DNA from 4 places in the Bradyrhizobium sp. 192 genome. Region 4 is predicted to be linked to each of the others. Evidence: predicted binding sites of a transcription regulator. Region 4 holds the regulator's gene; each other region holds the start of a gene.
What was found. Region 4 encodes PhoB, which activates phosphate uptake and scavenging genes when phosphate is short. Its sites were predicted from a motif close to TGTCATNNANCTGTCAT; they were not measured.

Region 1 (5,694 bases), 390 kb from region 4:
GTTTGCGAGGCATAGCGAATCTCACGACGTTTTCCCCATCTTGGGGCCGGCCGGCGGCATATTCAATTGCGAACAATTAAATGTGAGCCATGCCAATATCAATTGCGCACAATCTAATTGTCTGCGATACAGAACTTACCCCAACCGGAAGACCCGAGGAGACGAAAATGTCCGTGAACGTCCTCTACAAGACCAGCGCCAAGGCCACCGGCGGCCGCGACGGCCAGGCTGCGACCCTCGACGGTTCGCTGAATGTCAAGCTCACCACGCCGAAGGAGCTCGGCGGCGGCGGCGGCGCCGGCAACAATCCCGAGCAGCTGTTCGCGGCCGGCTATGCCGCCTGCTTCATCGGCGCGATGAAGTTCGTATCGTCGCAGGGCGGGCCGAAGGTTCCGGCTGATGCCTCCGTGACCTCGACCGTCGGCATCGGCCCGCGTTCCGAGGGCGGCTTCGGTCTCGACATCGATCTCGCCGTCTCGCTGCCGGGCCTCGCCCGCGCAGAGGCCGAGGCGCTGGTCGAGAAGGCGCACCAGGTGTGCCCGTACTCCAATGCCACGCGCGGCAATGTCGACGTTCGCCTGACGGTCGTCTGACCGAAATTGCGGATTGGCTGGCCCGGGACCCCCCGGGCCGGCCGCTGCCATTTGCCATGCCGCGGCATGCGGTGTGTGCCTGCATGACCCCCTACGCTCGGCGCCATTGCTGGCACCGGGAAACCTCGTTAGGCCTGTGATCAAATGACCGACACAGGGGACGCGAAGGCATGACTGAAGCCGCCAATTCTGGAGCAGCATTGGGCGCAATGAGCGGATTGCGCGTCATCGATCTCACGCGCGTGCTCGGCGGTCCCTACTGCACCCAGATTCTCGCCGACCACGGCGCCGACGTGATCAAGGTCGAGCCGCCCGCGGGCGACGAGGTGCGCGACTGGGGTCCTCCCTTCCACGAAGAGGACGCGGCCTATTTCATCGGCATCAACCGCAACAAGCGTTCGATCGGCCTCGACCTCGCCTCCGAGGGCGGCCGCATCGTGCTGCTCAAGATGCTTGAGACCGCCGACGTCCTGATCGAGAATTTCAAGCCGGGCACGCTGGAAAAATGGGGCATCGGCAACGAAATCCTCAGCAAGAAATTCCCGCGCCTCGTGCATTGCCGGATCTGCGGCTTCGGCGCCGACGGCCCGCGCGGCGGCAATCCCGGCTATGACGCCATCATCCAGGCCATGACCGGCATGATTGCCGCGACCGGCTCGCCCGAGAGCGGACCGATGCGGATCGGCGTGCCCCTGGTCGACATCGGCACCGGCCTCTACGCGGCGATCGGCATCCTGATGGCGCTGTCGGAGCGGCAACGCTCCGGCAAGGGCCAGTTCCTTGAGACCACGCTGTACGAGACCGGCCTTGCCATCATGCATCCGCACACCGCGAATTATTTCATGCATGGCAAGCCGCCGTCGCTCACCGGCAACGAGCATCCCAACCTCGTGCCTTATGCGATCTTCCCGACCAAGACCGACAACATCTTCATCGGCGTCGGCAATGACGGCACCTTCCGCAAGCTGGCCAAGGAGATCGGCAAGCCCGAGCTCGGCACCGATCCGCGCTTTGCCCGCAACAAGGACCGCATCGCCAACCGCGAGGCGCTGCGCGCCGAGCTTGCCGCCGTGTTCAGCCAGCACGAGGCCGAGCCGCTGTGCAATCGCCTGCTCGCCGCGGGCCTGCCTGCAGGGCCCGTGCAGAAGATCGACCAGGCGTTGACGAACCCGCACACGATCGCGCGCGGCGATATTATCGAGAAGGACTGGTACAAGGGCGTGGCATCGCCGATCCGGCTCGATCGCAGCAAGCCGAGCCTGCGCCGGCTGCCGCCGAAATTCAGCCAGCACTCGGCGGAAGTGCTCGGCGAGTTCGGATATTCCAAGGCCGAGATCGACGCAATGGTCGAGAAGGGCACCGTCTGCGGGCCGGAGCGCAAGCGCTGAGGTAAGACGGGCGTCAACGGTGGTGCACTCCCTCTCCCGCACGCGGGGGAGGTTTTCGAGCCTGTAGCTGATCGCCAACCTCACATCAATGCCGCACTGCGGCGCGATCCACGCGTGTGCACCGCGAACGGAGGCGGCTGCCCCGCTCCGTCTTCGCCTATTTGCCGGCTTCCCTTTTCCAGCGCTTGCCGCTTTCGTTTCGCCCGCTTACACAGTCATGTGAACGTCATATGGCGCTGCTAGCGCAAGCGCATCTTTTGACGGCCAAGGGAGGTTTACTTGATGGCTCTTCGACATTTTGGCGCGGCTACCGCATTTGCACTCACGATCGGCATGACGGCGTCGCCGGCGCTGGCCGTGACGGAAATCCAGTGGTGGCACGCGATGACCGGCGCCAACAACGACGTCATCGTCAAGCTCGCCAACGACTTCAACGCGGCGCAGAGCGACTACAAGGTCGTCCCGACCTACAAGGGCAATTACGCCGACACCATGAACGCGGGCATCGCGGCGTTCCGTGCCGGCAACGCGCCGCACATCATGCAGGTGTTCGAGGTCGGCACCGCCACCATGATGGCTGCGACCGGCGCCGTGAAGCCGGTCTACAAGCTGATGGCCGACGCCGGCGAGAAATTCGATCCCAAGATCTACCTGCCCGCCATCACCGGTTACTACTCGACGTCCAAGGGCGAGATGCTGTCCTTCCCCTTCAACTCGTCGTCGACCGTGATGTGGGTCAATCTCGACGAGCTGAAGAAGGCGAACGTCGAGATCCCCAAGACCTGGCCCGAAACCTTCGCGGCCGCCAAGAAGCTGCACGACAACGGTCATCCGACCTGCGGCTTCTCCGGCTCCTGGGTCACCTGGGTCAACCTCGAGCAGCTCTCCGCCTGGCACAACGTGCCGCTCGCCAGCAAGGCCAACGGCCTCGACGGCTTCGACACCAAGCTCGAGTTCAACGGACCGCTCCAGGTCAAGCATCTCGAGAAGCTGGTCGAGCTCCAGAAGGACAAGACCTACGACTATGCCGGCCGCACCAACACCGGCGAAGGCCGCTTCACGTCGGGCGAATGTCCGATCTACCTGACCTCGTCGGCGTTCTTCGGCAACGTCAAGGCGCAGGCCAAGTTCAACTTCACCGCGGTGCCGATGCCGTATTATCCTGATGTCAAGGGCGCCCCGCAGAACTCGATCATCGGCGGCGCTTCGCTCTGGGTCATGGGCGGCAAGCCGGCCGACGAATACAAGGGCGTCGCAAAATTCCTGACCTTCCTCTCGGACACCGATCGCCAAGTCTACATCCACAAGGCCTCGGGCTATCTGCCGATCACCAAGGCAGCCTATGAGAAAGCCAAGGCCGAGGGCTTCTACAAGGACCAGCCCTATCTCGAGACCCCGCTGCTCGAGCTGACCAACAAGGAGCCGACCGAGAATTCGCGCGGCCTGCGCCTCGGCAACATGGTGCAGCTGCGCGACGTCTGGTCGGAAGAGATCGAGCAGGCGCTGGCCGGCAAGAAGACCGCCAAGCAGGCGCTGGATGCCGCTGTCGAGCGCGGCAACACGATGCTGCGTCAGTTCGAAAAGACCGCCGTGAAGTAAGGCGATGAGCGGCAGGCCGGCCACCCGGCCTGCCGCTCTGGGGCACCATGCAAAAGCAAGCCATTTTTCAATCGAAGCTGTTGCCTTACGCGCTGGTTGCGCCGCAGCTCGCGATCGTCCTGATTTTCTTCTACTGGCCGGCCTTACAGGCCGTGATCCAGTCCTTCCTGCTGCAGGACGCCTTCGGTCTCTCGACCACCTTCGTCTGGTTCGACAATTACATCGAGCTGTTCAGGGATCCCGCCTATTTCGAGGCGATCGTCCGGACCTTCTTCTTCTCGTTCGCGATCGCCGTCTCGTCGTTGTCCTTTGCGCTGCTGCTCGCCGTCATGGCGGACAAGCCGCTGCGCGGCTCGATGCTCTATCGCACCCTCCTGATCTGGCCCTATGCAGTGGCGCCGCCGGTCGTCGGCGTGCTCTGGATCTTCATGCTGCATCCCTCGCTGGGCATCATCGCACGCTATTTGCGCGCGATCGGGGTCGACTGGAATCCGCTGCTCGACGGCGACCAGGCGGCAACGCTGATCATCCTCGCCGCCGCCTGGAAGCAGATCTCGTATAACTTCCTGTTCTTCCTCGCCGGCCTGCAGGCGATCCCGAAAAGCGTGCTCGAAGCCGCCGCGATCGACGGTGCGCGTCCGATGCGCCGGTTCTGGACCGTGACTTTCCCGCTGCTGTCGCCGACCATCTTCTTCCTGCTGGTCGTCAACATCGTCTACGCCTTCTTCGACACGTTCGGCATCATCGACACCATGACCCGCGGCGGTCCCGGCACCTCGACGGTGACGCTGGTCTACAAGGTCTATTCCGACGGCCTGCTCGGCGGCAATCTCGGCAGCTCCGCGGCGCAATCGGTGATCCTGATGGTCATGGTCATCGTGCTGACGGGAATCCAGTTCCGCTTCGTCGAACGCAAGGTGACCTACTGATGGTCGAGGAAGAGGGCTTTCGGCGCTACGTCGCCCACGTCATTCTCTGGATCGGAATCGCGATCGTCGCCTTCCCGGTCTACATCGCGTTCATCGCCTCGACCCAGGACAACGCGCTGATCGCGAACGGGCAGATGTCGCTGCTGCCGGGCGGTCATTTCTTCGAGACCTATTATCAAACCATCTTTGTCGGCACGAGCGGCTCGACCCGCGAGCCGGTCGGCAACATGATGCTGAACTCGCTGGTGATGGCGCTGCTGATCGCGGTCGGCAAGATCGCGATCTCGATCATCTCGGCCTATGCGATCGTCTATTTCCGCTTTCCGTTCAGGATGCCGATCTTCTGGATCATCTTCATCACCTTGATGCTCCCGGTCGAGGTCCGCATCTATCCGACCTACAAGATCGTCGCCGACCTGCACATGCTCGACAGCTATGCGGGCCTGGCGCTGCCGCTGATCGCCTCGGCTACCGCGACGCTGCTGTTCCGCCAGTTCTTCATGACGGTGCCGGACGAACTCCTGGAAGCCTCGCGCATCGACGGCGCAGGTCCCTTGCGCTTCTTCTGGGATACGCTGCTGCCGCTGTCGCGCACCAACATGGCGGCGCTGTTCGTGATCCTGTTCATCCTCGGCTGGAATCAATATCTCTGGCCGCTGCTCATCACGACCCGCGACGACATGCAGACCATTCAGGTCGGCATTCGCAAGATGATCACCACCACCGACGCGCTGACCGAATGGCCGATCGTGATGGCGACCGCCGTGCTGGCCATGCTGCCGCCGGTGTTCGTCGTCGTCGTGATGCAAAAACTGTTCGTGCGCGGGCTGGTCGAGACGGAAAAGTGAAGATGGCGAATGGTGAGTGGCGAGTAGCGAATGGGGTCGCTACGTCCGCCTTGCGTGCTAACCAGTCCCCATTCGCCACTCCCTATTCGCTATTCGCCGGTGCAACCCATGGCTAACGTCACCCTGCGCAATGTCCGCAAGACCTATCCCGGCGGCTTCGAAGCCATCAAGGGCGTCAACGTCGATGTCGGCGACGGACAGTTCTGCGTGCTGGTCGGGCCTTCCGGCTGCGGCAAGTCCACCTTGCTGCGCATGGTCGCAGGGCTCGAGACGATCACGAGCGGCGAGATCGACATCGGCGGCCGTGTTGTCAACCAGATCGAGCCCGCCGATCGCG
Region 2 (5,694 bases), 690 kb from region 4:
ACGCTGACGCTCGATCTCGGCGACGTCGTGCCGTCGATGGCCGGTCCGAAGCGCCCCGAAGGTCGCATCGCGCTGCCGTCGGTGGCCGAAGGCTTCTCGCTTGCGCTCAGCAATGAGTACAAGAAGGGCGAAGAGCCGGCGAAGCGCTTTGCCGTCGAAGGCAAGAATTTCGACCTCGGCCATGGCGACGTCGTGATTGCCGCGATCACGTCCTGCACCAACACCTCAAATCCGAGCGTGCTGATCGGCGCCGGCCTGCTGGCCCGGAATGCAGCCGCGAAGGGCCTCAAGGCGAAGCCGTGGGTGAAGACCTCGCTCGCGCCGGGCAGCCAGGTGGTCGCGGCCTATCTTGCTGATTCCGGTCTGCAGAAGGATCTCGACAAGGTCGGCTTCAACCTGGTCGGCTTCGGCTGCACCACCTGCATCGGCAATTCCGGTCCGCTGCCTGAGGAGATCTCGAAGTCGATCAACGACAACGGCATCGTCGCAGCCGCCGTGCTCTCCGGTAACCGCAACTTCGAAGGCCGCGTCTCGCCGGACGTGCAGGCGAACTATCTGGCCTCGCCGCCGCTGGTCGTTGCGCACGCGCTCGCCGGCAGCGTCACCAAGAACCTCGCGGTCGAGCCGCTCGGCGAAGGCAAGGACGGCAAGCCGGTGTACCTCAAGGACATCTGGCCGACGACCAAGGAGATCAACGCCTTCATGAAGAAGTTCGTGACCGCGGCGATCTTCAAGAAGAAATATGCCGACGTGTTCAAGGGCGATACCAACTGGCGCAAGATCAAGACCGTCGAGAGCGAGACCTATCGCTGGAACATGTCTTCGACCTACGTGCAGAACCCGCCCTATTTCGAAGGAATGAAGAAGGAGCCGGAGCCGGTCACCGACATCGTCGAGGCGCGCGTCCTCGCCATGTTCGGCGACAAGATCACCACCGACCACATCTCGCCGGCCGGTTCGATCAAGCTCACCTCGCCCGCCGGAAAATACCTCAGCGAGCACCAGGTGCGCCCCGCCGACTTCAACCAGTACGGCACGCGCCGCGGCAACCATGAAGTGATGATGCGCGGCACCTTCGCCAACATCCGCATCAAAAACTTCATGCTGAAGGGCGCGGATGGAAATATCCCCGAAGGCGGTCTGACCAAGCACTGGCCCGACGGCGAGCAGATGTCGATCTACGATGCCGCGATGAAGTACCAGCAGGAGCAGGTGCCGCTGGTGGTGTTCGCCGGTGCCGAATACGGCAACGGCTCCTCGCGCGACTGGGCGGCCAAGGGCACCCGCCTGCTCGGTGTGCGCGCCGTGATCTGCCAGAGCTTCGAGCGCATCCATCGCTCCAACCTGGTCGGCATGGGCGTGCTGCCGCTCACCTTCGAGGATGGCACCTCGTGGTCGTCGCTCGGCCTCAAGGGCGACGAGAAGGTCACGCTGCGTGGCCTGCAGGGCGACCTCAAGCCGCGCCAGAAGCTGACCGCGGAGATCGTCTCCGGCGACGGCTCGCTGCAGCGCGTTTCGCTGCTCTGCCGCATCGATACGCTGGACGAGCTCGACTACTACCGGAACGGCGGTATCCTGCACTACGTGCTGCGCAAGCTCGCGGCCTGAGCGCGAATTTGTGAACGGTGGCTCACTGCGACGTGAGTAGAAGGTTAAACGAAGGCGGCCTATCACAAGGCCGCCTTCGTGCGTTTGCGGCATGCTCCAGATGGGCCCGCCCGGCGGAAAACCCTCTTTCGGGTGGTCCGCCCGGACGGTTGAGTGTGCCGCGCCCCGTAAGACTACGGTGACCATCCGGCTTTAAGATCTCTCTTCCCACGAGCAATGGCGTGCGGCGTTCAACATGACAGCAATGACGGCTTCTCATCTGATTTCACGCAACGTGGTCTCGAGGTGGTCCGGTGCGCTCTGGTCGGGAGCTCTCGGCATCTGTGCGATCGTCGCCGTCATCCGTCCTGCCGAGGCCGACCCCCGCGCCGTCGTCGAATTGTTTACCTCGCAGGGCTGCTCCTCCTGTCCGCCCGCCGACCAGATCATCGGTGATCTCTCCAAAGACCCCTCGATCATCGCGCTGAGCATGCCGATCGACTATTGGGACTATCTCGGTTGGAAAGACACGCTGGCGGATTCGCGCTTCTCTGCACGGCAGCGTGCCTATTCGCGCATGCGCGGCGACCGCGAGGTCTACACGCCGCAAGTCGTGGTCAACGGCTCCACCCATATCGTCGGCAGCGATCGTGCCGGCATCGAGAGCGCGATCGGCAAGAGCGACAAGGGTACGGGCGTCATGAGCGTGCCGGTGACGATGTCGCTCGAGGGAAAGCAGATCAACGTGTCGGTGGCCGCGAGCAACGAGCCGGCCGTCTCGCATGGCGAGGTCTGGATCTGTTCGATCGCCAAGTCGGTCCCGATCGCGATCACCCGCGGCGAGAATCGCGGACAGCAGGTCACCTATCACAACGTGGTGCGCAACCTGCTCAAGGTCGGTGACTGGACCGGGCGTTCGGAAAGCTGGACTGTGCCGATCGAGAACCTCACGCGCGACGGCGTCGACGGCGCGGTGGTCTATGTCCAGGACGGCAGCCGCGACAAGCCCGGCACGATGCTGGGTGCAGCGTACACGTCGCTGCACTGATCCATCAGAATCTCTCCCAGGCTCCGCTCTCGATCCTCATGGTGAGGAACGCGCCCCTGCGCGCGAGGCGGACGATGCTGTGCATCGCCGCGAGAACCATGCGGGCCCGCTCACTCGGCCTCGATCCTTCGAGACGCCGCGCAAGAGCGCGGCCGTCAGGATGAGGAGAGAATTCTCGCACGGATGTCCGGAGAAACTCGTCGAGGCCGAAACGTCCCGACACAAACAAAAAGGACCAACTTGCGTTGGCCCTCCTTGTTGTGCGTACAGACCCGATCCTGTTCGACCCCGGGGGGCTGGGGGCTGAGGAATCCGGAACCGAAAGGACCGGGTCAACGCACACGAATCTTTTCGCAATGCAGGGCGGCAGTCGCTAGGCGGAAAAGCGGCGAGACTATGATTCCTGCTAACGATCCCGTGACGGTTTGCCGCGACGGAGTTCCACCATTGCGTGTGCACGGATTCGCACCCGATTCGACAGGTTGGATCAGGAGCCTCTTGCGGCGCTGACCGGTTGGCGCAATCATGGAGCTGTCATGATCCGGGTTCCGGGGACGGTCTTCGCGGACGGGGTCATGCCGTGCGATGAGGAAGCGCTCCATGAGTCTGTCGGAGGATGCCGATCCGAGCGAGCAGCGCGCGGCGGCGCGCCCCGCTGCTGCGGCCACGCAACTGAGCCGGGTGACGTTCAATCGGCTCGAGCTGCATCGTATTCTCAATCTCTACGGCCGCATGGTCGCCGATGGCGAATGGCGCGACTACGCCATCGACTTCCTCAGGGATCGCGCCGTGTTCTCGGTCTATCGCCGTGCCTCGGAAGTGCCGATCTACCGCATCGAGAAGGACCCGCGGCTGGCGCGCAAGCAGGGCATGTACAGCGTGATCTCGGCGACGGGCCTGATCCTGCGCCGCGGCCACGAACTGGAGCGCGTGCTCCTGGTGATCGACCGCAAGCTGGCGGTGGTGTAGCCGCACGAACGGTGCCGTAGCAACCATTAAGGTTCTCCCGATTTTCCGCAAGCATGACGCCGGGCTTGCAGCCGTCAAGGTGTGGCCTGGCGGCAGCGAGTTTGACGCGGGGCGTTCGCGACGGCCAACCTTGACGGCCGCGGCGCACGGCGTCGTCCAGGCGGAAGGTCGGGACGAAGAAACGGCCGCCTGATCGAACAAAGAAACGCGATCAGGTGGCGGGCAGCTTGGCAGTTTGAGGCGCTTCGGCGATCCACGGAGTTCCGCGGGCGACCACGGCGTTGATCGTGACGAGCAACTTTCTGGCGCAAGCGACCAGCGCGCATTTATGAGATTTTCCGGCGGCGATCAGCCTTGTATAGAGAGCCTTCATCTGCGGGTTCCATCGGGAGGATGCCGGAAGAGCCGCGTTGTAGAGCGCCCAACGCAGCCGCTCACGGCCACCTTTGATGTGACGGGCACCGGATCGTTCGCCGCTATCGTCGTCGTAAGGCGCCAGTCCACTGAGAGCTGAGGCCCGTTCGCGTGTGATGTTGCCGATCTCGGGCATCCTGATCAGGACGGCAGCCGCGGTCGGCAGACCGCAGCCGGCGACGCTGTAGATCAGATCGAGCCGTGCGGCGAGATCAGGATGCTTGCGGATCGCCGCCAGCAGCGCCTTGAACTCGGCTCGTTTGGACTTTGCCAACAGCGCGATCTGCGCCTTCCAAACCCCTTGAATCCGCTTGTCGCGGCAACTCTCGAGCCGGTTCTTCAGCCTTGCGATGTCTTCCGTGATCTGATCGATCATGGTCAGATGCTCGGCAAAGGGCTGCAACCGCGGATCCGGTGCAGGATGGATCGTCTTGACCGCGGCAGTGCACGTCGCGATCAGCGCCGCGTCGATCCTGTCGTTCTTAGCCAGCAGCAGACGGAACGTGGCATAGGCGCGGACCTGCTTCGGCTGAAACAGCACGACGACGAAACGCTTGCGCCGCAGCTCCGCAACGACCGCCTGCTCGTAGCCTCCACTTGCCTCGATCCCGACCCTCTTTACCTTGCGGCACTTCAACCACTCCACCAGCGCCTGGTGACCTCTTGCCGTGTTGTCGACCCGCAACTGCTCAGAGTTGCCATCGATCGCCACGTCGAGCTTGCGTTTGCCGGTATCGATCCCGGCACAGATCGTGTTACGCTTGGCCATCTTCCTCGACCCTCCCTTGTTATGCGAACCTGAAGTTCGTTCAACCATGCGGGTCCCGATGAAGTGCCGACCGCGATCTTGCTACGAAACGCAGCCCTCAAGGCTTCGGTGGGCATCGATCCGATCGATCGGCGGCCCAGCCAGGGTGGCCACCCGGGCTGGGCCATTCCTCACGGAACGGGGCCAATCCTATACCGATGCGCTAATACAAGGGTGGGTAAAGGCGCGAAGCGCCGTGCCCACGTTCTTTCTCTATCGCGGGGAGATGGTGGGCACGCTGACGCTTTGCCCACCCTACAAGCCCTACTTCCCCGGCACCGTCTTCGCGCCCTCGCCGAGGTCGCGCTGCATCATCACGGTGTCCAGCCAGCGGCCGAATTTCAGCCCGACATTGGGATGCGTGCCGATCATCTTGAAGCCGCCCTTGGTGTGGACCCCGATCGAGCCGGCATTGGCGGAATCTCCGATCACCGCGATCATCTGACGGAAGCCGCGCGCCTCGCATTCGGCAACCAGCCGGTCCAGCAGCAACGAGCCGATGCCGCGGCGGTGGAAGGAGGGATCGAGATAGATCGAATTCTCGACCGTGAAGCGGTAGGCCGGGCGCGGGCGGTAGGCGCCGGCATAGGCATAGCCGGCCACGCGACCGTTGAGCATGGCGACGAAATAGGGATAGCCGCCGTCGACCAGCGTGCGATAGCGCCGCGTCATCTCGGGGAGGTCCGGCGGCTCCAGCTCGAACGTCGCGGTACCCTCGCGGACGGCCTGCTGATAGATGGCGGTGATGGCGGGAAGGTCGGCCTCGGTTGCAGGCCTGATTTCGGGTGCGGACATGCCGCAAAGATAGCAGGGGCGCCGCGATGAGCAACGCTGTTCCCGCATACGTCATGGCCGGGCATAGCCGTAC
Region 3 (5,694 bases), 170 kb from region 4:
CCGCGAGAAAGCGAAGGCCGCCTACGAGCGCTGGCTGCCGCTGATCAATTACGAGAACCGTCAATGCGGCATGATCGCCTGCAAGGCGATGATGCAGGCCGGCGGCGTGATCAAGTCGGATGCGGTGAGGCATCCACTCCAGCCGCTGCATCCGGCGACGAAAGCGGGTCTGCTGGAGCTTGCGAAAGAGCGCGACGCGCTGGCGCTGCGGTGGGGGAAGTAGGGCTGCACACACCGCAGTCGTAGGGTGGGCAAAGCGAAGCGTGCCCACCAATCGTGTGCCGTCGAGAAGAGTGGTGGGCACGGCGCTTTGCGCCTTTGCCCACCCTATGAAGGCTGAGCATGACGCGCGATCTCGGCTAACTCACCAGTACCCACTCTCCGACAATGCGAAACCGCGCCTTCGCATCATCCTGCCGAAACAGCGCGATGCGGTCGATCGCCAGCGTCCCGATCCCCAGCGCTGCAAACCGTTCCCGCAGCATCGCCAAAATCGGCCCGCGCCGCTCCGCGTCCAGCCGTCCCGTCAGCGTCATGTGGAAGCGGAATTCTTCCATCAGGTAGGGGTAGCCCCAGCGGTCGAGATAGTCGCGCTGCCGCTCGCTCAGCTTTTCGGGCCTGCGCCGCGCACGATCTTCCGCAGACAGTGCGGCGCGAAACGAATCGAAATCGCGGACGCAATCTGCGGCGAGCTGCTGGAGCGCATCGACCGGCTCGGCCGGAATGACAGCGATGAAGCCGCTGATGGCATCGACAACAGGGCGGATCACGGGAAGCGGCCGCGCCTTGCCGGCGAATACCGTGCAGGCGGCTATCAGCTCCGCTTCGGTCCTGCCTGATACGAGCGCCATCGGCGCCTTCAGCGTGGCGTGAAAGCCGTATTTACGGGGATCGGCGCTGATGTCGCGCCAGTCCGGCGCGACATGCAGCGCACCATGCGGGAACGGCAATTCGTTGCCGGTGTAGGCATCATAGCCGAGCAGCTCGGCGCCGAAGCGGGACAGCGCGGCGTCGCTGCCGGCGGCAAAATAGACAGCGTAGCGGGGGAAACCTGTCATCGGCTCAGCATAACCACTTTAGGCCGCGACGACAGCCTCGCGCGGCGCTGCCACAGTACTCAGCAGCCGCGTCGCATCGGTGAGATGCACGAGCTTTCCGCCTGATATCACCGCAATCAGCCGCGGCCGCAGCTTCACGCTGTCGTCGACCAGCAGGATGTCGGCGCGGCGGCCTTCCGCGAGCACGCCGCGATCGGCAAGGCCGGTGGCGAGCGCCGGCCCGGCCGAGACCAGGCTCCAGGCCTCGGTCAACGGCAGCACGCCATCGGCGGCAAGCCGGAACGCGGCGAGCAGCTGCGCCGGATAATAATAATCCGACGCCAGCACCGAGCAGAGCCCCTTGGCGATCATGTCGGAGGCCTTGGTCCAGCCGGTGTGGCTGCCGCCGCGCACGACGTTCGGCGCACCGTAGACGATGGCATCGCCGTGGCTTGCGGCCGCCTGCGCGGTCTCCTCGTTGACCGGAAATTCCGCGATGCCGGCGCCGAGTTCGCGAAATTCCTGGCGCATCGCCGGCGTCGCATCGTCGTGCGAGAGCATCCGCACCTCGGCCGCGCGGGCCGCGGCGGCCAGCCGCGCAACCGAAGCCGGCACCTCCTGGGCGCGCGAGACCACGCGCTCGACCAGCCGGTCGAATGCCTCGGCTGACAGCCCGGTGCGCTCCACCATGCGGTTGCGCTTGCGCGGCTTGGCCATGTCGGCGACCGTACCATCCATATGGTCGTTGAAGGCGAACAGGTCGACGCGGCCTTCCGAGAGCCACAGGCTGATCTCGTCCTCGGCGTCGAGATTGTAGGTCTCGTGCCGCAGATGGAAGCGGGTGTCGGCGGCGAATTGCGGGCGCTGGCGCTCGATCGCTTCCATCAGGCCGCGCGCATTGTCACTGCTGCGCAGGCCCGGCTCCCAGGAGCAGGTGGTGGCGTGAAACACCGTGGTGATGCCATTGCTGATCGCCTGGCGGTCGCTGTCGGCGAGCGCGACGTCGATCGGAAAATCGACACCGGCGCGCGGCATCATCTGCCGTTCGAAGGCATCGCCATGCAGATCGACGATGCCGGGCAGCACCAGCAGGTTGCGCGAATCGATCGCCAGCCGCGCCCGGCCACGAGAGCCACCAATCTTTGCAATGTCCGTTCCGGAGACGAGGAGCGAGGTTTCGACGAGTTCGGCGCCGATCAGGGCCCGACCGCCTTCCAGGAAAATGTCTGTCACGCGACCGCGCTTCGTTTGCTGGTTGAGGGACTTGTCCGTGCTTCGTATGTCGCAAGAAAATCTTCAATCCCGAGCTTGCGGAAATCGGGCAGCGCTTCGCGCAATTTGTCGTGATCCCAGTCCCACCAGGCGAGCTTGGCGAGCCGTCCGGCGATCTCCTCCGAGAACCGCCGCCGCACGATGCGGGCTGGATTGCCGGCGACGATGGTGTAGGCCGGCACGTCCTTGGTGACGATGGCGCCGGCCGCGATCACCGCGCCGGTGCCGATGTTGCGACCCGGCAGCACGATCGCGCCATGGCCGATCCAGACGTCGTGGCCGATATGGACGTGATGCTGGCGCCGCCAGTCGAAGAAATCCGTATCGTCGCTCTCGCCTTCGAAATAGGCGCTGGAGCGATAGGTGAAATGCGCCTGGGTCGCGCGATGCATCGGATGATTGCCGGGATTGATGCGCGTCATCGCCGCGATCGAGCAGAACTTTCCGATGGTGGTGTAGGTGATTTGGGCGTCGTTCACGACATAGGAGTAATCGCCCATCGCGACATCGTGCAGGATCGTGCGCGCGCCGACCTCGGTATAGGCGCCGAGCCTGGTCTCGTGCAGCTTGGCGGAGGGGTCGATGGTCGGCTGGACCGAGAGGATTTTGGCGGCCATGTTGCATCCGAGGCGCGAGGGCGGGTGTTCCTCTTCGAGCGGCTTGATGACGATGTCATGACATGACGATGACAGGGGATGAGGTGTACAGGGTCGCGGCACTGCAATGCCGGTGTCACACAAGTGTCAAGCGCCGGCGTTAGCGGTGGGCCCAGTTAATCTGGAGCCCTGCATGCTGGTGGTGGAAGGTCTGACGTGTCGCTTCGGCGCGAAAGCCGCGGTCGACGACGCTTCGTTTGAGGTTTCCCCGGGTGGCTTCGTCGGTGTGATCGGGCGGTCCGGCGCCGGCAAGTCGACCCTGCTACGGACGATCAACCGGCTTGCGACGCCGTCGCAGGGCCGCATCCTGTTCCACGGCCTGGACGTCACCGCGCTGCGCGGCAAGGAATTGCGGCAGTGGCGGGCGCGCTCGGCCATGATCTTCCAGCAGTTCAACCTGGTCGGCCGGCTCGATGTCCTCACCAACGTCCTGATGGGACGACTTGCGACGATGCCGGCCTGGCGCTCGCTGTCGCAGCTCTGGCCGGAACAGGACAAGGCGCTGGCGATGTCGGCGCTGGAACAGTTCGACATCGCCTCGCTCGCGGCCCAGCGCGCCGACCAGCTCTCCGGCGGCCAACAGCAGCGCGTCGCGATCGCGCGTGCGCTGGTGCAGCAGCCCGACATCATCCTCGCCGACGAGCCGATCGCATCGCTCGATCCGCGCAACACCAAGATCGTGATGGATGCGCTGCTGCGCATCAACAAGCATTTCGGCATCACCGTGCTTTGCAACCTGCATTCGCTCGATCTCGCCCGCAGCTATTGCGACCGCCTGATCGGCATGGCGCAGGGCCGCGTGGTGTTCGACGGCGCGCCGGCCGAGTTGACCGATCATGTCGCGCGCGAGCTTTACGATCTCGAAGCCGCAGACGTCATGGGCGGCACGCCTGTACCGGCGCCCGAGGGCATTCCAGCGCTTGGAACGGCGGCCGCCGCCTGAGCGGCGCCTCATCTGTTTAGTTGCCAGTTTTGCGTCAACCGACCCCAACCGATGAAGAGGGAACCATGATCACTCGCAGACTAGTCCTTGCCGGCACTGCCGCGCTCGCCTTTGCCGGATCCGCTTCCGCCGAAGACTGGAAGACGAAATATCCGGAGATCACCTTCGCCGTGATCCCGGCCGAGAACGGCTCCGGCGTCACCGAGCGCTACGGGCCTTTCGTCAACTATCTGTCGAAGGAGCTCGGCATCAAGGTGACCCTGCGTGTCGCCAACGACTACGCGGCCGTCATCGAGGGCCAGCGCGCCGGCAACATCCATATCGGCTATTACGGCCCGGCCTCGTTCTCGCGCGCCCGCCTGACCGGCGTCAAAACCGACGCCTTTGTGATCGACGTCAACGCCGACGGCTCGAAGGGCTATTACTCGGTGTTCTACGTGCTGGCGAAGTCGCCGTACCAGAAGGTCGAAGAGCTCAAGGGCAAGAATCTCGGCCTGGTCGATCCGAATTCGACCTCAGGCAACAACATGCCGCGTTTCAAGCTGAACCAGATGGGCATCGATCCCGACGCCTATTTCTCCAAGGTCATCTTCACCGGCAGCCACGAGAATGCCGTGCTGGCCCTGGCCCAGGGCACGGTCGACGTCGCCGCGAATTGGTGGAATGCCGACGACGATTCCAACCTGACCCGCATGCTCAAGAAGGGCATGGTGAAGTCGGCCGACGGCACCGTGATGAAGAAGGAAGACTTCCGCATCATCGTGAAGTCCGACCTCATCATCAACTCGCCCTACGCCTACCTCAGCGACCTCCCGGACGACATGAAGGCGGCGATCAAGAAGGCCTTCCTCGAGGCGGCGCAGAAGGACCCCGAGGCGTTCAAGAAGCTCTCCGACGGCAAGAACAAGCCGTGGGAGCCGATCGCCAATGACGATTACAACAAGACCATCGAGCTGATTAAGTTCGTCGACAATCTGCGCAAGAAGGCGTCCTGATCACGTCAGGACGATGCACTGGAGCCGGGTCGATGGACCCGGCTCTTTTTCTTGATGGATCGCCCAACACATGACGCTCGCCGTTTCGATTCTCCCCGAACAGCAGCTCGCGGTGCTGAATGTGGCCTACCGCAAGGCGGTTGCCCGCAAGCGCCTGCGGCTTACGGCGGGTGCAGGGCTGTTTGTTGCTGCGCTGATCGTGGCCTCGATCGGCGCCGAAGTTAACCTGCGCACCCTCTTCACCTATTTCGGCAATTTCGTCAGCTATTTCGACCGTATTCTCACGCTCGACAACGGCCAGCGGGTCTGGACCAATTTTGGCGAGTGGTTCTGGGGGTGGCACAATTGGCTGAAGCTGCTCGCCGAGACCCTGCTGATCAGCTATGTCGGTACGCTGATCGGAGCGGTGTTCGCGTTCGCGCTCAATTTCTTCGCGGCCGAGAATACTTCGCCGGGACCCTGGCTGCGCTTCGTGGTGCGGCGGCTGCTCGAGTTTGCCCGTACCGTGCCGGGCATCGTATTCGCGCTGATCTTCGTGATCGCCTTTGGTCTCGGCCCGATGGCTGGCGTGCTCGCGATTGCGATCCACTCCACAGGCGCGCTCGGAAAGCTGTTTTCCGAGATCGTCGAGAATGCCGACATGAAGCCGGTCGAAGGCATCCGATCGACTGGCGCGAGCTGGCTCTCCTGCATGCGCTTTGCGATCCTGCCCCAGGTCTCGGCGGGCTACGTGAGCTACGCGCTGTTGCGTTTCGAGATCAATGTGCGCGAGGCCTCGGTGATGGGTTTCG
Region 4 (5,694 bases):
GCACGACATTGTCGCCGGCCCCGACGGTGAGCAGCTTTTCATGACGCAGCGCCGCGACGAGATCGCCGGAGGGCACCACGGCCTTGATGCCGATCAGCAGGCCCTCGCCGCGCACCTCGCTGACGATGTCGGGATAGCGGTCGATCACGGAGGCAAGCTTCTGCTTCAGCAGCAGCGACATTCTCTGCACGTGGTCGAAAAAGCCGGGCGCGAGCATGACGTCGAGCACGGCGTTGGCCGCGGAGATCGCCAGCGGATTGCCGCCGAAGGTCGAGCCGTGCGAGCCGGGCCCCATGCCGGCGGCCGCATCCGCGGTCGCCAGAATGGCCCCGATCGGGAAGCCGCCGCCGAGCGCCTTGGCCAGCGACATCACGTCCGGCGTGACGCCAGTGCGCCGATAGGCGAACAGATCGCCGCTGCGGCCCATGCCGGTCTGCACCTCGTCGAAGGCGAGCAGCAGGCCCTTCTCGTCGCAAAGCTGGCGCAGCGCCTTGAGGAAGCCAGGCGTTGCCGAGCGCACGCCGCCCTCGCCCTGGATCGGCTCGATCAGGATGCCGGCGGTGTGCGGACCGATCGCCTTCTTGACGGCCTCGATGTCGCCATGCGGCACCTGGTCGAAGCCTTCCATCGGCGGACCGAAGCCTTCGAGATATTTTGCCGAGCCGGTCGCAGCCAGCGTCGCCAGCGTGCGGCCGTGGAAGGCGCCTTCGAAAGTGATGATGCGATAGCGCTCCGGATGTCCCTTGGAGAAGTGATGGTGGCGCACCAGCTTGATCACGCCCTCCAGCGCTTCGGCCCCCGAATTGCCGAAGAACACGAAGTCCGCAAAGCTCTCCTGGCAGAGCCGGTTGGCGAGCTTCTCGCCATCCGGGCTCTGGAACAGGTTCGACATGTGCCAGAGCTTCGTCGCCTGCTCCTGCAGCGCCTTGATAAGATGCGGATGGCAATGGCCGAGCGCATTCACGGCCACGCCCGAGGTGAAATCGAGATAGCGATCGCCATTGGTCGCGATCAGCCAGCAGCCTTCACCGCGCTCGAAGCCGAGGTCGGCTCTCGCGAAAACGGGGAGCAAATGCGGCGCTGCGCTGTTCGTCATGATGTCACTTGAATGTTGCGGACGATGTGACGCGTGCATTGCGCAACGCACCATCCACCGGCCCGGAAAACGAAACGTGCCGCCTTTTAAGGGCGGCACGCGGGACTATCTTATGCCTGGCAAGACGGGTGTCAATGCCGCCCGGAAAGCCTCGGGAAACGCAGAATCCGTAGTCTTGCGGTGCCGATTTTGCGGGATTTCACCACGGAACATGTGGAAGCGAGTCGGCGGACTCTTGCGCGGGAGTCACGCCATATTGTAGCGTTTGGATTGTCAGATACGACATCTCGTGCAGCGGTTCTGATCTCAAGAGTCCTCATGTACCGGCGTAAACGTTCGGGCGTCAGTCGCGCCCGGCGAGCCTTAAGGGATTCTGGCGGCACGGGTTTTTCGAAGCTTAGCAATCGCCGCATGGGCGCCAGGACGGCAGCCGCGCGACGAGGGAAAGGGTGCAATGACGGTTTTGACCTGGTCCGATGATCGCGTCGAGCAGCTGAAAAAGCTCTGGGAGGCCGGACTTTCGGCCAGCCAGATCGCAGCTGAGCTCGGCAATGTGACCCGCAATGCCGTGATCGGCAAAGTGCACAGGCTCGGTCTGTCCGGCCGCGCAAAGAGCCCGTCATCGGCCGCGCCCCGGCCGCGCAAGGCGCGCCCCGCACAGCACATGATGCGGGTGACCCGCCCCATCGCGCGCGGCAACACCGCGCTGGCCCAGGCCTTCGAGGTCGAGGTGGAGGCCGAGCCGGTCACCTACGACAACGTGGTGCCGATGAGCCAGCGGCTGTCGCTGCTCGAGCTGAACGAGGCGACCTGCCATTGGCCGGTCGGCGATCCCTCCAGCCCGGACTTCTTCTTCTGCGGCGGCAAGGCGCTGTCCGGCCTGCCCTACTGCGCCCAGCACTCGCGCGTGGCGTATCAGCCGGCGGCCGATCGCCGGCGCGCAGCACCTAAGCCGGGGCCGCGGTGAGCTTGCGGATTTAGCTGACTAAGGACGGCGCTGTCACGCGACGACGGTCCAACAATCTCGGTGTCATCCCCGCGAACGCGGGGATCCATAACCACAGGGCGCAGTTGTTGCGCGAGATGGTCACTCCGAGTCTTCGCCAAACTACGTCCTGTGGTTATCGCGACGAGCGCAAGCGCTCGCGCGGAGATCCCGGGCTCGCGCTGCGCGCGCCCCGGGATGACGGCTGAGATTGCGGCTACAACTCGCCAAATGGCAGCCCACAACCCCCTACGCCTGCTCGGCCTTCGCGAAGCGATCGTCCAGCGCGTAGCCGGCGCCGCGAACGGTGCGGATCGGGTCCTGCTCGCGGCCGAGATTGAGCAGCTTGCGCAGGCGGCCGATATGAACGTCGACGGTGCGCTCGTCGATGTAGATGTCGCGGCCCCAGACGCTGTCGAGCAGCTGCTCGCGCGAGAACACGCGGCCGGGATGCTCCAGGAAGAACTCCAGCAGGCGATATTCGGTCGGGCCGAGATCGATCGGCCGGCCCGAGCGCGCCACGCGGCGCTTGTCGCGGTCGAGCTCAATGTCGCCATAGGCCAGCACGGTGGCGAGCCGCTCGGGGCTGGCGCGCCGCAGCAGGCCCTTCACGCGCGCCAGGAGCTCCGGCACCGAGAACGGCTTGACGATGTAATCGTCGGCGCCGGTCGCAAGCCCCCGCACCCGCTCGCTCTCCTCGCCGCGCGCGGTGAGCATGATGATCGGCAGCTGCTTGGTGTCGGGCCGGGTGCGCAGGCGCCGGCACAGCTCGATGCCCGACAGGCCCGGCAGCATCCAGTCGAGCACGATCAAATCGGGGACGTGCTCCTTGAGGCGGGTGTCGGCGTCGTCGCCGCGCATGACCGTCTCGACGTCATAGCCGTCGCCTTCGAGGTTGTAGCGAAGCAGCTCGGTGAGAGCTTCCTCGTCCTCAACCACCATAATGCGTGCGCCCATGGTGTCGTCGCTCCTTAAAGTCTTCAGGTATTCGGGATCGCCGTGGCGAAGGTGGTCATGTCGCCCTTCGGCCGCTTGTCGGTGATCGCCTGGCCCTCGATCATGTAGAACACGGTCTCGGCGATGTTGGTGGCGTGGTCGCCGATCCGCTCGATGTTCTTGGCGCAGAACATCAGGTGGATACAGAACGAGATATTGCGGGGATCCTCCATCATGTAGGTGAGGAGCTCGCGGAACAGCGAGGTGCAGATCGCATCGACCTCCTCGTCGCCCTTCCACACCGCCATCGCCGCCGGAAGATCGTGGGCGGCATAGGCGTCCAGCACCGACTTGACCTGCTGCTGCACGAGGTCGGTCATGTGCTCGAGGCCGCGGAACAGTTTCAGCGGATGGAAGTCGGTCTCGAGCGCGGCGACGCGCTTGCCCATGTTCTTGGCGAGGTCGCCGATGCGCTCGAGGTCGGTCGCGACGCGCATCGCGCCGACGATCTCGCGCAAATCCACCGCCATCGGCTGACGGCGGGCGATGGTGAGCACCGCGCGTTCCTCGATGCGCTTCTGCAGCGCGTCGAGATCGGCGTCGATGGTGACGACGCGCTGGCCGAGCGCGACGTCGCGGCGGATCAGCGCATCGACGGAATCGACGATCATGCGCTCGGCGATGCCGCCCATCTCGGCGACCAGGCGTGTGAGTTCCTGGAGGTCGGTGTCGAAGGCCTTGGCGGTATGTTCGGTACCCATGTCGCGTCTCCTCAGCCGAACCGGCCGGTGATGTAATCCTGCGTGCGCCGGTCAGTCGGCGACGTGAAGATCTTGCTGGTGTCGTCGAACTCGATCAGCTCGCCGAGATACATGAAGGCGGTCTTGTCGGAGACGCGCGCGGCCTGCTGCATGTTGTGGGTGACGATCGCGATCGTGTAGTTCTCGGACAGTTCCTGGATCAGCTCCTCGACCTTGGCGGTCGAGATCGGGTCGAGCGCCGAGCAGGGCTCGTCGAACAGGATGACTTCGGGGCGCACCGCGACGGTGCGGGCGATGCACAGGCGCTGCTGCTGGCCGCCGGAGAGCGACAGGCCGGAAGCGTTGAGCTTGTCCTTGACCTCGTTCCAGAGGGCGCCGCCGCGCAGCGCCTTCTCGACGCGGTCGTCCATCTCGGACTTCGAGATCTTCTCGTAGAGGCGGATGCCGAAAGCGATGTTCTCGTAGATCGTCATCGGAAACGGCGTCGGCTTCTGGAACACCATGCCGACCCGGGCGCGCAGCAGATTGAGGTCGAGCTTGGGGTCGAGGATGTTGGTCTGGTCCAGCATCAGCTGGCCGGTGGCGCGCTGGCCCGGATAGAGGTCGTACATCCGGTTGAAGATGCGCAGCAGGGTGGACTTGCCGCAGCCCGACGGCCCGATGAACGCCGTGACGCGGTTGGCGCCGAGCGTCAGGTTGATGTTCTTCAGCGCGTGGTGCTCGCCGTAATAGAAGTTGAGGTTGCGCACCGTCACCTTGGCGGGCGCCTCGGGCAGCACCGGCGCGTGCGGCAGGCCACCGGACGCGCTCATCGATACGGAAAGATCACTCATTTTGCGGTCCTCTCGGCGCCAAGGATGCGCGCGCCAATGTTCAGGGCAAGCACGGTCAGGGTGATGAGCAGAGCGCCGCTCCACGCCAACTGCTTCCAGTAGGCGTAGGGGCTCTGCACGAAGTTGTTGATGGTGACGGGCAGGTTGGCCATCGTCTTGTTCAGGCCGAGGCTGAAGAACTGGTTCGACAGCGCGGTGAACAGCAGCGGCGCGGTCTCGCCGGCGACGCGGGCGGTGGCGAGCAGCACGCCGGTGATGAGGCCGGACCGGGCCGCACGATAGGCGATCCGCTTGATCACCAGCGAACGCGGCAGGCCCAGCGCCGAGGCCGCCTCGCGCAGCGGATTCGGCACCAGCAGCAGCATGTCCTCGGTGGTGCGCAGCACGACCGGGATCACGATGACCGCGAGCGCCAGGCTGCCCGCGATCGCGGAGAAGCCACGCATCGGCACCACCACCGCGCCGTAGATGAACAGGCCGATGATGATCGAGGGCGCCGAGAGCAGGATGTCGTTGATGAAGCGGATCACCGAGGTCAGGCGGTCGTTGCGGCCGTATTCGGCGAGGTAGGTGCCGGCGAACAGGCCGAGCGGCGCGCCGATGCCGACGCCGATCACCGTCATGATGACCGAGCCGACGATCGCGTTGCGCAGGCCGCCTTCGGTCGAACCCGGAGGCGGCGTATCCGCGACGAAGAGCTCGAGATTGAGGCCGGCAAGGCCGTTGTAGAGCAGCGTGACCAGGATCAGCGCGAGCCAGGTGACGCCGAAGACCGCCGCGGCGAAGCAGAGCCCGCGGATGACGATGTCGGTGCGGCGACGACGCGAATAGATCGGATTGAGGGCCATGACCTTACTTCCCCGCCTTCTTGTCCAGCCGCATCAGCATCAGCCGCGCGGCGGCCAGCACGAAGAACGTCAGCACGAACAGCAACAGGCCGAGCAGGATCAGGCCGGACTGGTGCAGGCCGTCGCTCTCGGCGAACTCGGATGCGATCGCCGCCGAGATCGTGGTGCCCGGCGCGAAGATCGACGAGGAGATGCGGAACGAGTTGCCGATGATGAAGGTCACCGCCATGGTCTC

Region 1: a site for PhoB is predicted at 2,195-2,211, ahead of ugpB (sn-glycerol-3-phosphate ABC transporter substrate-binding protein UgpB). Genes of this name have one in related genera too.
Region 2: a site for PhoB is predicted at 3,157-3,173, ahead of IVB24_RS01715 (DUF2794 domain-containing protein). Genes of this name have one in related genera too.
Region 3: a site for PhoB is predicted at 2,973-2,989, ahead of phnC (phosphonate ABC transporter ATP-binding protein). Genes of this name have one in related genera too.

Annotation. Positions count from the first base shown of each region.
Region 1 is NZ_CP064690.1:664,917-670,610, reverse strand. Features, by position in the region: gene IVB24_RS03175 (MarR family transcriptional regulator) at 1-13, opposite strand, end outside; gene IVB24_RS03170 (organic hydroperoxide resistance protein) at 168-593, shown strand; gene IVB24_RS03165 (CaiB/BaiF CoA-transferase family protein) at 764-1,981, shown strand; gene ugpB (sn-glycerol-3-phosphate ABC transporter substrate-binding protein UgpB) at 2,264-3,580, shown strand; gene ugpA (sn-glycerol-3-phosphate ABC transporter permease UgpA) at 3,628-4,509, shown strand; gene ugpE (sn-glycerol-3-phosphate ABC transporter permease UgpE) at 4,509-5,357, shown strand; gene IVB24_RS03145 (sn-glycerol-3-phosphate import ATP-binding protein UgpC) at 5,466-5,694, shown strand, end outside.
Region 2 is NZ_CP064690.1:372,937-378,630, reverse strand. Features, by position in the region: gene acnA (aconitate hydratase AcnA) at 1-1,608, shown strand, start outside; gene IVB24_RS01720 (DUF1223 domain-containing protein) at 1,844-2,635, shown strand; gene IVB24_RS01715 (DUF2794 domain-containing protein) at 3,236-3,604, shown strand; gene IVB24_RS01710 (IS110 family transposase) at 3,816-4,787, opposite strand; gene IVB24_RS01705 (GNAT family N-acetyltransferase) at 5,091-5,621, opposite strand.
Region 3 is NZ_CP064690.1:1,224,925-1,230,618, forward strand. Features, by position in the region: gene IVB24_RS05745 (dihydrodipicolinate synthase family protein) at 1-223, shown strand, start outside; gene IVB24_RS05750 (DUF1045 domain-containing protein) at 360-1,058, opposite strand; gene IVB24_RS05755 (alpha-D-ribose 1-methylphosphonate 5-triphosphate diphosphatase) at 1,077-2,270, opposite strand; gene IVB24_RS05760 (chloramphenicol acetyltransferase) at 2,267-2,926, opposite strand; gene phnC (phosphonate ABC transporter ATP-binding protein) at 3,099-3,908, shown strand; gene phnD (phosphonate ABC transporter substrate-binding protein) at 3,974-4,903, shown strand; gene phnE (phosphonate ABC transporter, permease protein PhnE) at 4,974-5,694, shown strand, end outside.
Region 4 is NZ_CP064690.1:1,058,626-1,064,319, reverse strand. Features, by position in the region: gene IVB24_RS04920 (aspartate aminotransferase family protein) at 1-1,096, opposite strand, end outside; gene IVB24_RS04915 (GcrA family cell cycle regulator) at 1,551-2,063, shown strand; gene phoB (phosphate regulon transcriptional regulator PhoB) at 2,331-3,038, opposite strand; gene phoU (phosphate signaling complex protein PhoU) at 3,062-3,778, opposite strand; gene pstB (phosphate ABC transporter ATP-binding protein PstB) at 3,790-4,611, opposite strand; gene pstA (phosphate ABC transporter permease PstA) at 4,608-5,459, opposite strand; gene pstC (phosphate ABC transporter permease subunit PstC) at 5,464-5,694, opposite strand, start outside.